Regions from separate parts of the Streptomyces sp. NPDC003456 genome, predicted to be linked through region 2. Evidence: riboswitches for the same ligand, from Rfam matches in the RefSeq annotation. Region 2 holds a riboswitch; the other holds the start of a gene.
What was found. Region 2 has a riboswitch for cobalamin ahead of ACFYWG_RS31990 (cobalamin biosynthesis protein). Riboswitches for the same ligand answer to the same signal wherever they lie in the genome.
Positions count from the first base shown of each region.

Region 1: linked by a shared signal. The riboswitch ahead of ACFYWG_RS14260 (prenyltransferase/squalene oxidase repeat-containing protein) and the one ahead of ACFYWG_RS31990 (cobalamin biosynthesis protein) in region 2 are both predicted to bind cobalamin.

Region 1 is NZ_JBIAOK010000003.1:732,239-738,382, reverse strand. Features, by position in the region: gene ACFYWG_RS14285 (hypothetical protein) at 1-65, shown strand, start outside; gene ACFYWG_RS14280 (prenyltransferase) at 143-1,213, opposite strand; gene ACFYWG_RS14275 (methyltransferase domain-containing protein) at 1,210-1,959, opposite strand; gene ACFYWG_RS14270 (glycosyltransferase family 4 protein) at 1,953-3,479, opposite strand; gene ACFYWG_RS14265 (TetR family transcriptional regulator) at 3,708-4,349, shown strand; cobalamin riboswitch at 4,389-4,523, shown strand; gene ACFYWG_RS14260 (prenyltransferase/squalene oxidase repeat-containing protein) at 4,634-5,872, shown strand; gene ACFYWG_RS14255 (SCO2322 family protein) at 5,869-6,144, shown strand, end outside.
Region 2 is NZ_JBIAOK010000009.1:89,521-95,664, reverse strand. Features, by position in the region: gene ACFYWG_RS32010 (alpha/beta hydrolase family protein) at 1-80, opposite strand, end outside; gene ACFYWG_RS32005 (class II aldolase/adducin family protein) at 153-905, opposite strand; gene ACFYWG_RS32000 (anion permease) at 1,330-2,577, shown strand; gene ACFYWG_RS31995 (hypothetical protein) at 2,611-2,832, shown strand; cobalamin riboswitch at 2,963-3,101, shown strand; gene ACFYWG_RS31990 (cobalamin biosynthesis protein) at 3,202-4,161, shown strand; gene ACFYWG_RS31985 (cobyric acid synthase) at 4,158-5,666, shown strand; gene ACFYWG_RS31980 (putative cobaltochelatase) at 5,734-6,144, shown strand, end outside.

The DNA.
Region 1 (6,144 bases), on a different contig from region 2:
GACTGGCGGCGGTGGTCTACCTGTTCGTGGGCCACGCGATCGCCAACCGGGTGCAGCGGCACTGACGCCCCGGGGGCGCGGGGACCTGCGCGACCCGTCGCGCACGACCCGCGCCCTCAGGGCCGGCGGGGTGGTAGGGCTCTCAGGAGCAGCAGTCCGATTCGAGTCCGGCCGGCAGCTCCGTACCGCCGAACACCTGGCACGTCGCCTCGTGCCCGCCCAGCGCGGCCACGGCGAGCAGCAGTGATCCCGCCGTCCAGGTGGTGAGTTCGCGCGGCCAGACGGCGCCGTCGTCGAAGACGTACCCGGTCCAGTACAGGCCGCTGTCCTCGTCGCGCAGGTGCTGGATGGACTGCAGGATCTCCAGGGCCCGGTCGGACTCCCCCATCGCCCACAGCGCGAGCGCCAGTTCGGCGGACTCGCCGCCGGTCACCCACGGGTTGGGCACGACGCAGCGCACACCGAGACCCGGGACGACGAACCGCTCCCAGCCCTCCTCGATGCGGGCCTTGGCCTCCGGGCCGGTCAGCGCGCCGCCCAGCACCGGGTAGTACCAGTCCATCGAGTAGCGGTCCTTGTCCAGGAACCGCTCGGGGTGGTGCCGCAGGGCGTGCCGCAGCCGGCCGACGGCCAACTCCCAGTCCGGTTGGGCCTCCTCGCGCTGCTCGGCGATGGCCAGGGCGCAGCGCAGGGCGTGGTGGATCGAGGAGCAGCCCGTCAGCAGGGCGTCGGCCGTGGGCGTGCCGTCGTCGTCGCGCCGCCAGCCGATCTGCCCGCCCGGCTGCTGCAGGCGCAGCACGAACTCCACCGCCGCGTACACCGACGGCCACATCCGCTCCAGGAACGTGTCGTCCCCGGTGGACAGGTAGTGGTGCCAGACGCCGACGGCTATGTAGGCGACGAAGTTGGTCTCCCGGCCGCGGTCGGTGACGTCGGCGAAGTCGCCGTCGGCGTAGGCCGCGTACCAGGAGCCGTCGTCGTTCTGGTGCCGGGCGAGCCACAGGTAGGCGCGTTCGGCGGCCTCGTGCTCGCCGGCCGTGTCCAGGGCCATGGCGGCCTCGACGTGGTCCCAGGGGTCCAGGTGGTGGCCGCGGAACCACGGGATCGCGCCGTCCTCGCGCTGCACGGCGAGGACGCCGGCGACGGTCGCGGCGGCCTCCCCCGCGGTGAGGACCCCGGGCAGGACCAGGTGTTCCGTCCGGGGAGTGGTCACGTGGCGTCCGTCCCGGTCCCGGCCGTGCGCGGCAGGTGCGGCTTGGTGGCGTAGGCCACGAAGCTCTTGCCGATCAGCGGGTTCAGTGCCTGCTCGGCGACCCGGGTGGCCAGCGGCTTCTTCATGATGTCCCAGACCAGCAGCTTGTGGTACGCCCGTACCGGCAGCGCCTTGTCGTTGTCGACGCCGAACGCGCACTTCAGCCACCAGTAGGGCGAGTGCAGGGCGTGGGCGTGGTGGGTGCCGTAGGGCTTCAGGCCGGCCTCGCGGATCTTCTCCAGCAGCTCGTCCGCGCGGTAGATGCGGATGTGGCCGCCCTCGACCTCGTGGTAGGCGTCGGACAGGGCCCAGCAGACCTTCTCGGGGCCGTAGCGCGGGACGGTGACGGCGATGCGGCCGCCGGGCTTGAGCACGCGCACCATCTCGGCGAGGACGCCCTTGTCGTCCGGGATGTGCTCCATGACCTCGGAGATGATGACGACGTCGAAGGACTCGTCGGGGAAGGGCAGGGCGAGGGCGTCGCCCTCCATGGCCGTGGCGGTGGCGCCCTCGGGGGCCTCACCGGCCTCCTTCATCGCCGCGAACCACTTGGCGACCTCGCGGATCTCCTCGGCGTTCTGGTCGAGCGCCACGACCTGCGCGCCGCGCCGGTAGCACTCGAACGCGTGCCGGCCGGCCCCGCAGCCGAGGTCCAGGACGCGGTCGCCCGGCGCGAGCGGGAACCGGGAGAAGTCGACGGTCAGCACGTGGCCCTGCTTTCGGAGTTGACGCCTGCTACATCTGTCGCCGCCGCGGACACGGCTCCCGCGGCAGCGGTGGTCCCGGCACCGGAGGGGGAACCGGCACCCGAGGGGGAGCCCGCGCCGGCCGGGGTGCCCGCACCGGCCGTGAAGCCCGCGCCGGCCCGGGTTTCCGCGCCGGCCGGGACGGAAGAAGTGGGCCGGTGCGTGCGGGCGCCGGCGCCGCCGGTGCGGTCGATGGCCTCGCGGTAGCGGGCCACCGTGCCCTGCGCGGCCCTGGCCCAGGTGAAGTGGCGCAGCACGCGCGCGCGTCCGGCCGCGCCGAGGCGGGCCCGCAGGTCCGCGTCGCCCAGCAGGCGGCCGAGGCCCGCCGCCAGCGCGCCCGCGTCGCCCGGCGGCACCGCCAGGCACGTCTCGCCGTCGGGGCCGGCCACCTCGGGGATGGCCCCGCCGGTCGTGGCGAGCAGCGGGGTGCCGGTCGCCATGGCCTCGGCGGCCGGCAGGGAGAAGCCCTCGTACAGCGACGGGACGCAGGCGACCTGCGCCGAGCGCACGAGGTCGACCAGTTCCGCGTCGGAGATGCCCTTGACGAACTCGACGGCGCCGTCGAGGCCGTAGCGCTCCATGGCCTGGGCGACGGGGCCCTCGGCCGGGCGCTTGCCGACGACGACCAGGTGCGCCTGCGGGTGCTCGGTGCGCACCTTGGCCAGCGCCTCGACGAGGTGCACCAGGCCCTTCAGCGGCACGTCCGCGCTGGAGGTGGTGACGATCCGGCCGGGGACGACCGGCACGGAGGGGTCGGGTGAGAACAGGTCCGTGTCCGCGCCGATGTGCACGACGTGGATCCGGTCCTGGCGGACGCCGAGGTGGTCGACGATCTCCTGGCGGGAGGTGCCGGAGACGGTCAGCACGGACGGCAGGCGCCGCGCCACGCGCTTCTGCATGCGCGTGAAGGCGTACCAGCGCCGCACCGACAGGCGCCGCTGCCAGCCGTCGGCCGCGTCCAGCTCCAGCTGCCGGTCGACGGTGATGGGGTGGTGGATGGTGGTCACCAGGGGGGCGCCGACGTCGCCCAGCAGGCCGTAGCCGAGGGTCTGGTTGTCGTGGACGACGTCGAACTCGCCGCGGCGGGCGCGCAGATGGCGGCGGGCGCGCAGCGAGAACGTCAGGGGCTCGGGGAAGCCGCCGGTCCACATGGTCCCGACCTCGAGCGCGTCGATCCAGTCGCGGTACTCGCCGCGGCCCGGGGTGCGGAAGGGGTCGGGCTGGCGGTACAGGTCGAGGCTGGGCAGCTCGGTGAGGCTCAGCCCGTCGTGGCCCTCGTCCAGGACGGGATAGGGCTGGGAGCCGATGACCTCGACCCGGTGGCCGAGGCGGGCCAGTTCCCGCGAGAGGTGGCGGACGTAGACGCCCTGGCCGCCGCAGAACGGGTTCCCTTTGTAGGTGAGGAGCGCGATGCGGAGCGGTCGCAAGCCGTCGGCGGCCGATTCCTGCGGGGCCCCGGCCTGACTGGCCTCAGCGGTCACCCTGGGCCCCCTTCTCCCTGCACTGTCCCGCGAGATTACGCCGGGACGCTAATCTAGAACAAGTTTCAGACTTGATCGTTCGGAGGCTCCGAATCTACCGGCAGGTAGGGGCGCTGTGAGCAGTCGATCAGGTGATTCACGCCACGGCCGGCACCGTGCCATGCTGTGTGATCACCCGCCCTCACGGACGGTCACGGAACGGGACCGGCACATCCCGCAGGAGCCGAGGTGAGCGCCCAGGTGAACAAGGTGGCCAAGGCGGACCCCGCAGCCGCGACCCTCGCCGCCCCGCCCCTGACGGAGCGGCAGGAGGCCCGTCGCCGCCGCATCCTGCACGCGAGCGCCCAACTGGCCGTCCGGGGCGGCTTCGACGCCGTGCAGATGCGCGAGGTCGCGGAGTCCTCCCAGGTCGCGCTGGGCACGCTCTACCGGTACTTCCCCTCCAAGATCCATCTGCTGGTCGCCACGATGCAGGACCAGTTGGAGCGCATGCACGGCACGCTGCGCAGGAGGCCGCCGCAGGGCGCGACGGCGGCCGAGCGGGTCGCCGAGACGCTGATGCGCGCCTTCCGGGCGCTGCAGCGCGAGCCGCAGCTGGCCGACGCGATGGTCCGGGCGCTCACCTTCGCCGACCGCAGCGTGAGCCCCGAGGTCGACCAGGTCTCCCGGCAGACGACGGCGATCATCCTGGACGCGATGGGCCAGGAGGACCCGACGCCCGAGCAGCTCTCCGCGGTCCGGGTCATCGAGCACACCTGGCACTCGGCGCTGATCACCTGGCTGTCGGGGCGCGCCTCCATCGCCCAGGTCCGCATCGACATCGAGACGGCGTGCCGCCTGATCGACCTGACGGCCCCGGATCGCTCCTGACCCGCGCCCACGGGTCCCTCACCCGTCGGGGCGCCTTTTTGACGGGCGGGTACAGTAAGCGGGTCGTCATCACACCGTACGGGGGGAAGCCGGTGCAATTCCGGCGCTGACCCGCAACCGTGAACCGCCCCTCAGGCGGTGAGCCGGATCGCCGCGTACGGTTCGTGACCGGCTCGCGTGCCCGGCAGTCCGCCGGTGCACGGCACCGTCGAGGTATACGGAGCCGAGCCGCCGGGGTGTCCCGTGCTGCCCGGCTCCCCCACAGGGAGAGGCACCCGCCGATCATGAACGTCCGCCGCAGCGCCGCGGTCCTCGCCGCCGTCGCCGTGATCGGCGCCGCCACCCCGGCCGCCGCCGACCCGTCCCCCTCGCCGTCCCCGGCGCTCCCCTCCGCCCTCCACGGCGACAAGGACCCGAAGTACGACGGTGTGTGGCGCCAGTCGCTCGCGCTGCTCGCGCAGGACACCGTGGGGGTGAAGCCCGCGGCGAAGTCGGTGCAGTGGCTGGTGCGCCAGCAGTGCGCCGACGGCGCCTTCGCCGCCTACCGCGCCGACCCGGCCGCCGCGTGCGACGGCTCGACCATGGTCGACACCAACGCCACCTCCGCCGCCGTGCAGGCCCTCGCCGCGCTCGGCGGGCACGACGACGTCACCGGCAAGGCCGTCCGCTGGCTGAAGTCCGTCCAGAACGAGGACGGCGGCTGGGGCTACGCCCCCGGCGGCGCCAGCGACACCAACTCCACGTCGGTCGTCATCGGCGCCCTGGCCGCCGCCGGGGAGCAGCCGGGCGGCGTGGAGAAGGGCGGGAAGTCGCCCTACGACGCGCTGCTGAAGCTCGCCCTGCCGTGCGGTGGGGACGACGACGGCGCCTTCGCGTTCCAGCCGGACAAGAAGGGCAAGCTGTTCGCCAACGCCGACGCCACCGCCGCCGGGGTGCTCGGCGCGCTCGGCAAGGGCATGGTGACGGAGGCCGGCGAGAAGGCGTCCGGCACGGACTGCGCGAAGCCGGGCACGCCCGGGCAGGCGGCGGCCAACGGGGCCGGCTACCTCACGGCCGCGCTGGCCGCGGACGGCGACCACCTGATGTCCGCCCTGCCCGGCGCCGAACCCCAGCCCGACTTCGGCAACACCGCCGACGCCGTCGTCGCGCTCGCCGCGCACGGCGACACCGGCCAGGCGGAGAAGTCCGTGCGGTGGCTGAAGAAGAACGCCGCCGCCTGGGCCGCGCAGAACGGCCCCGCCGCCTACGCCCAGCTGATCTTCGCCGCCCACGCCACGGGCACGGACCCGCGCGACTTCGGCGGCGCCGACCTGGTGAAGCAGCTGAACGCCACCGGCCCGGCCCCGCAGGCCGCCGCCGCGAAGGCGGGCGGCCAGGACGGCGAGAACGCCAAGGACGCCAAGGACGCCGAGGAATCGGACTCGGTGTTCGGCGTCTGGTGGTACGTCGGCGTCTGCCTGGTCGCGGGCATCGGCATCGGCTTCCTGTTCAGCAGCGGCCGCCGGAAGAAGCAGCAGCCGTGATCCGCCGCGCCCTGCTGCTGCTCCTGGCCGTGCTCCCGCTGCTCGCGGGCGCCGGCCAGGCGCACGCCGCCGGCTACCGCTACTGGTCGTTCTGGGAGCGCGACGGCGACCGCTGGGTGTACGCGACCCAGGGGCCGTCCACGAGCCGCCCCTCGGACGGCGACGTGCAGGGCTTCCGCTTCGCGGTGAGCGAGGACTCGGCGGACGCGACCCGGCCGCGCGGCGCGGTGCGTTTCGACACCATCTGCGCGCGGACGCCGGCCGAGGAGGGC
Region 2 (6,144 bases):
AACCGGCCGGCGGCCACCGCGGCGGCACCGGCACCCAGGACGGCGGTGACGGCAGCGGCCGTAGCTTTGACAGTGCGCACCGCTCCAGTGTCCTGGCCCGGCCGCCGCGCGACCAGTGGGAGGGGGCCGGGGGGTGACGCGCGCGGTGCGGGTCAGCGCTGGCCGTACCCGCGCAGGCGCTCTTCCACCTCGGTGACCTGCTGCCGGGACAGCAGGCTCGGGCTCAGGCCGGGCACGGAGGCGGCGGTGAGCCAGACGCGGCACATCCACTCCAGCTGGGCCGTGCGGTCGTAGGCCTGGGTGAGGGTGGTGCCGTAGGTGAGGGTGCCGTGGTTCTGCAGGAGGCAGCCGGAGCGGCCGTCGAGGGCGCGGAGCACGTGCGCGGCGAGCTCGTCGGTGCCGTAGGCGGCGTAGGGGGCGACCCGGACGGGTCCGCCGAGTGCGGCGGCCATGTAGTGGACCAGCGGGAGCTCGGGGACGAGCGTGGAGACGGCTGTGGCGTGGACGGCGTGGGTGTGGACGACGGCCCGGGCTCCGGTGGAGCGGTACACCGCGAGGTGCATGGGCAGTTCGCTGGTCGGGACGAGCGTGCCGAGGACCTGCCGCCCGTCGAGGGTGACACCGGTCACATCCTCGGGGGCGAGCCGGTCGTAGGGGACGCCGGAGGGGGTGACCAGGACGGTGTCGTCGACGCGCACCGAGACGTTCCCCGAGGTGCCCACGACGAGCCCTTCGGTCACCGTCCGGCGGGCCGTGGCGACGAGCTCCTCCCAGGCGCGCGCCTCCTCGGAGGTCGCACTCCTGCGCCGCTCCTCCCCCTCCCCCGCGCGCCGCCCGCCGCCCGGCGTGACGTCCCGTCCGCCGTCCCGTCCGCCGTCCCGTGTGCCGTCCCGCTGCTCAGCCATGCGGCGATCCTGCCAGGCGGGGGCGCGGCACGCGGGGGTGCGGGGGCGGGTTCCGGCCCGGTCGCGCGGCGGTGCGGGGACGGGTTCCGGCCGGGTGCGGGCGGCGCACTTCGCCCGTATACGGCCCCTGCCGCCCGGAGGTCGGGCGGCAGGGGTCCCCGTCCCGTGCCGCCGGTGCCGGTCACCCCTCGTGGATCGCCCGTCACCCCACGTCGGACGCGGTGCCCGTGGGCTGCCCGCGGTCACTCGATCGGCTGAAGCGGAGGGTGCGAGGGATCCGGGCACCGGGGGGCGGGGACCCTGACAGAGGGCGGAACGGCAACCCTCGTGCGTGGACACTCCCACGCCCCTCCCAGTTCATCTTCCGTTCACTCGGGTTACCTACGTTCGTCCAGCCAATGACCTCGAACGATTGCCTGGGTAAATGGAAAGCTTCTCGCTGATCCTCGCGATTGTGGTGGTAACCGCACTCGCGTTCGATTTCACGAACGGTTTCCACGACACCGCGAACGCCATGGCCACGACCATTTCCACGGGCGCCATGAAGCCCAAGGTCGCCGTGGCCATGTCCGCTGTCCTCAACCTGGTCGGCGCCTTCCTGTCCGTGGAAGTCGCCAACACGATCTCCAAAGGCCTCGTCGACGAGGCCGGCATCCGGCCCGAGGTCATCTTCGCCGCCCTGGTCGGCGCGATCCTCTGGAACCTGCTGACGTGGCTGGTCGGTCTGCCCTCCAGCTCCTCGCACGCCCTCATGGGCGGTCTGATCGGCGCCACCATCGCCTCGGCGGGCGTGGGCGCGGTGCACGGCGACGTGCTGGTCACCAAGGTGCTGATCCCGGCGATCGCCGCCCCGCTGGTCGCGGGCATCGCGGCGATGCTCGGCGCACGGCTGACCTACAAGCTGGGCAAGCGGGCCGAGGACACGGAGTCCGCCAAGAAGGGCTACCGGGCCGGCCAGATCGCCTCGGCGGGCCTGGTCTCCCTGGCGCACGGCACCAACGACGCGCAGAAGACCATGGGCATCATCACCCTCGCCCTGGTCGCCGGCGGCACTCTCGCCCCGGACTCCGACCCGCCCATGTGGGTCATCCTCTCCGCGGGCGTCGCGATCGCCCTGGGCACCTACCTCGGCGGCTGGCGCATCATCCGGACCATGGGCAAGGGCCTGACCGACCTCCAGCCGCAGCAGGGCTTCGCCGCCCAGACCAGCGCGGCCACGGTCATCCTGGCCTCCTCGCACCTCGGCTTCTCCCTGTCCACCACCCACTCCGTCTCCGGCGCCGTGATGGGCGCGGGCCTCGGCCGCAAGGGCGGCGTGGTGCGCTGGTCGACGGCGACGCGGATGTTCGTCGCGTGGGGCCTGACGCTGCCGGCCGCGGCCCTGGTGGGCGCGCTCGCCGAGTACGTCACGGGCTTCGGCGACTGGGGCACCGCCGTGGTGGCCGTCTTCCTGGTCGGCTCCAGCGCGGCCATCTGGAAGATCTCCCGGCGTGAGGTCGTCGACCACACCAACGTCAACGACACCGGGGAGGCGGAGCCGGCCGGCGTGGTGACCACGGCGATGGCCGCGGTGACGCCGCCGCCGGCGGGGCAGATCGTCGAGGAGCCGGTCACCGCGTTCCCCGCGCAGGCCACCTCCGAGCGGACCCCCTCCACGACCACCACGGTCTGATCCGGCCACCGGAAGCAAGGAAGAGTCACCGATATGAAGATCGACTGGGCGGCCCTCGGTTCCGTCTTCGGCGTCAGCCTCGTGGTCACCGTGGCCCTGGTGGGCCTGTTCACCCTCGGCATCACCGGCCTGTCCCGCCGTGAGCGGGCGGCCGCCGAGGGCGGCTCCGCGGGCCTCGCCGTCACCGGCGCCTACGCCTGCTTCGCCGCGTGCGCGGCGGCGGTGGGCTACGGCATCTACCTGATCATGGCCTGACGGCCGCATCGTACGAGCGCGACCGCCGGGCGGCACGGGACGTGAGGTCCCGTGCCGCCCGGCACGTGTGTGACCGGGGGGATGTGGGCTTCTCCACACTCTCCCCCCGCAGGTCAACGGCAAGTTGACGGTTGTTCGCGGCCGTGGTGGACTGCCGGGGCCAATACGGCGGCAGGAGAGGAAGCCGGTGCGAGTCCGGCGCGGTCCCGCCACTGTCACCGGGGCGGACGCCCCGGGAGCCAGGAACTCTCACCGCCGGTCTCTTCGAACCAGGGCGTGGACACCCTGAGTGAGGACACATCGCCATGCGCGGCTGCCGACCGAGGCCCACCACCCCGTCTGCGACCTTCCCTCCGGCCGGCTGAGCCGATGGGTGCCGGTCGCGTCTTCGCGTACGGCGCCGCCGCCGGCCTGATCGGCGACCTGCTGCTCGGCGATCCCCGCCGGGGGCATCCGGTCGCCGCGTTCGGGCGGGCCGCGGGCGCCGTGGAACAGGTGCTGTGGCGGGACCACCGCGGGTGGGGCGCGCTGCACACCGCCGTGTGCGCCGGCGGAGCCGTCGCGCTCGGGGCCGTCGCCGCGCGCGCCGTACGGCATTCCGCCGCCGCCTCCACCGTCCTGACGGGCGCCGCCACCTGGGCCGTGGTCGGGGGGACGTCGCTGGCGCGGGAGGCCGCAGCCGTCGGGCAGGCCCTGGAGGCCGGGGACCTCGAGGCCGCCCGGGCCAGGCTGCCGCACCTGTGCGGACGGGACCCGCAGGCCCTCGACGCCGACGGCATCGCCCGGGCCGTGGTCGAGTCCGTCGCCGAGAACACCTCCGACGCGGTGGTGGGGGCGCTGGTGTGGGGAGCGGTCGGCGGGGTGCCGGGACTGCTCGGGTTCCGGGCCGTCAACACCCTGGACGCCATGGTCGGGCACAAGTCGCCCCGCCATCGGCGCTACGGCTGGGCCTCGGCCCGGCTGGACGACCTCGCGGGATGGCCGGGCGCCCGCCTGACCGCCGCGCTGGCGGCCCTGGCCGGACCCGATCCGCGCGGGGCCGTACGGGCCTGGCGCGCGGACGCCGGACTGCATCCGAGCCCCAACGCCGGTCCCGTGGAGGCCTCCTTCGCCGGGGCGCTCGGGGTGCGGCTGGGCGGGACGCTCTCCTACGGCGGGCGGGTCGAGCACCGGCCCGTGCTGAACTCCGAAGGGCGTGCCGTCGTCACGGACGACGTGGAACGGGCCGTGCGGCTGTCGCGGCGGGTGACCTGGCTCGCGCTCGGGGTGTGCGCCGGGGCCCGGCTGCTGACCGGCGCGCGGCGAGCGAAAAGGGGGAAGTGGGCATGAGCGGTGGGCTTCTCGTGGCCGGCACCACCTCCGACGCCGGCAAGAGCGTCGTGACGGCGGGCATCTGCCGGTGGCTGGTGCGCCAGGGCGTCGCGGTCGCGCCCTTCAAGGCGCAGAACATGTCGCTCAACTCCTTCGTGACCCGGGAGGGCGCGGAGATCGGGCGGGCCCAGGCCATGCAGGCGCAGGCCTGCCGGATCGAGCCGGCCGCCCTGATGAACCCGGTGCTGCTCAAGCCCGGCGGCGAACAGAGCAGCCAGGTCGTGCTGCTGGGCAAGCCGGTCGGGGAGATGAGCGCGCGCGGGTACCACGGCGGGCGGCAGCAGCGGCTGCTCGGGACGGTGCTGGACTGCCTGGAGCAGTTGCGGGGCACGTATGACGCGGTGATCTGCGAGGGGGCCGGTTCGCCCGCCGAGATCAACCTGCGGCGGACCGACATCGTCAACATGGGCATCGCGCGCAACGCCGGGCTGCCCGTGCTCGTCGTCGGCGACATCGACCGGGGCGGCGTCTTCGCCTCGTTCTTCGGGACGGTGGCGCTGCTGTCCCCCGAGGACCAGGAGTGCGTCGCCGGATACCTCGTCAACAAGTTCCGCGGGGACGTCTCCCTGCTGGAGCCCGGGCTGGAGATGCTGGAGGGCCTCACCGGGCGGCGGACGTACGGCGTGCTGCCGTTCCGGCACGGGCTGGGCATCGACGAGGAGGACGGGCTGCGGGTCTCGCTGCGCGGGACCGTGCGGGAGTCGGCCGTCGCGCCGCCCGTCGGCGAGGACGTGCTGCGCGTCGCGGTGTGCGCCGTGCCGCTGATGTCCAACTTCACCGACGTCGACGCGCTGGCCGCCGAACCGGGCGTCGTGGTGCGGTTCGTGGACCGGCCCGAGGAACTGGCCGACGCCGACCTGGTCGTCGTGCCCGGCACCCGCGGGACGGTCCGCGCGCTGGAGTGGCTGCGTGAGCGGGGGCTGGCCGGGGCGCTGGCCCGCAGGGCCGCCGAACAGCGGCCCGTCCTCGGCATCTGCGGCGGTTTCCAGATCCTCGGCGAGCACATCGAGGACGACGTGGAGAGCCGGCGCGGCCACGTCGACGGGCTCGGACTGCTGCCCGTGCGCGTGCGGTTCGCCCGCGAGAAGACCCTCACCCGGCCGGCCGGCGAGGCCCTCGGGGAGCACGTCGAGGGCTACGAGATCCACCACGGAATCGCCGACGTCCTGGGCGGCACCCCCTTCCTGGACGGCTGCCGGGTCGGTCAGACGTGGGGCACGCACTGGCACGGCTCCCTGGAGTCGGACGGCTTCCGCCGGGCCTTCCTGCGGGAGGTGGCCGCCGCCGCGGGCCGGCGCTTCGTGCCGGCGCCGGACACCTCGTTCGCCGCGCTGCGCGAGGAGCAGCTCGACCGGCTCGGCGACCTGATCGAACAGCACGCGGACACCGACGCGTTGTGGCGGCTCATCGAGTCCGGCCCGCCGAAGGGCCTGCCCTTCGTGCCGCCGGGAGCACCCGCGTGAGCGCCGTGCCCCCGCCCCGGCGGGCCGGCCACCCCGAACGCACAGGCATCTTGGAGGGCGACGACCAGTGACCACCCCGTTTCCGTTCACCGCCGTGGTCGGCCAGGACGATCTGCGGCTCGCGCTGCTGCTGAACGCCGTGTCACCGGCGGTCGGCGGTGTGCTGGTGCGCGGCGAGAAGGGCACCGCCAAGTCGACGGCCGTGCGGGCGCTGTCGGCGCTCGTGCCGCAGGTCGACGTCGTCCCCGGGTGCCGCTTCTCCTGCGACCCCGCCTCCCCCGACCCCGGCTGCCCGGACGGGCCGCACGCGCCGGGGGCGGGCGGCCAGTACCGCCCGGCCCGCATGGTCGAACTGCCCGTCGGCGCCTCCGAGGACCGGCTGGTGGGCGCGCTCGACATCGAACGGGCGCTGTCGGAGGGCGTGAAGGCCTTCGAGCCCGGCCTGCTCGCCGACGCGCACCGCGGGATCCTCTACGTC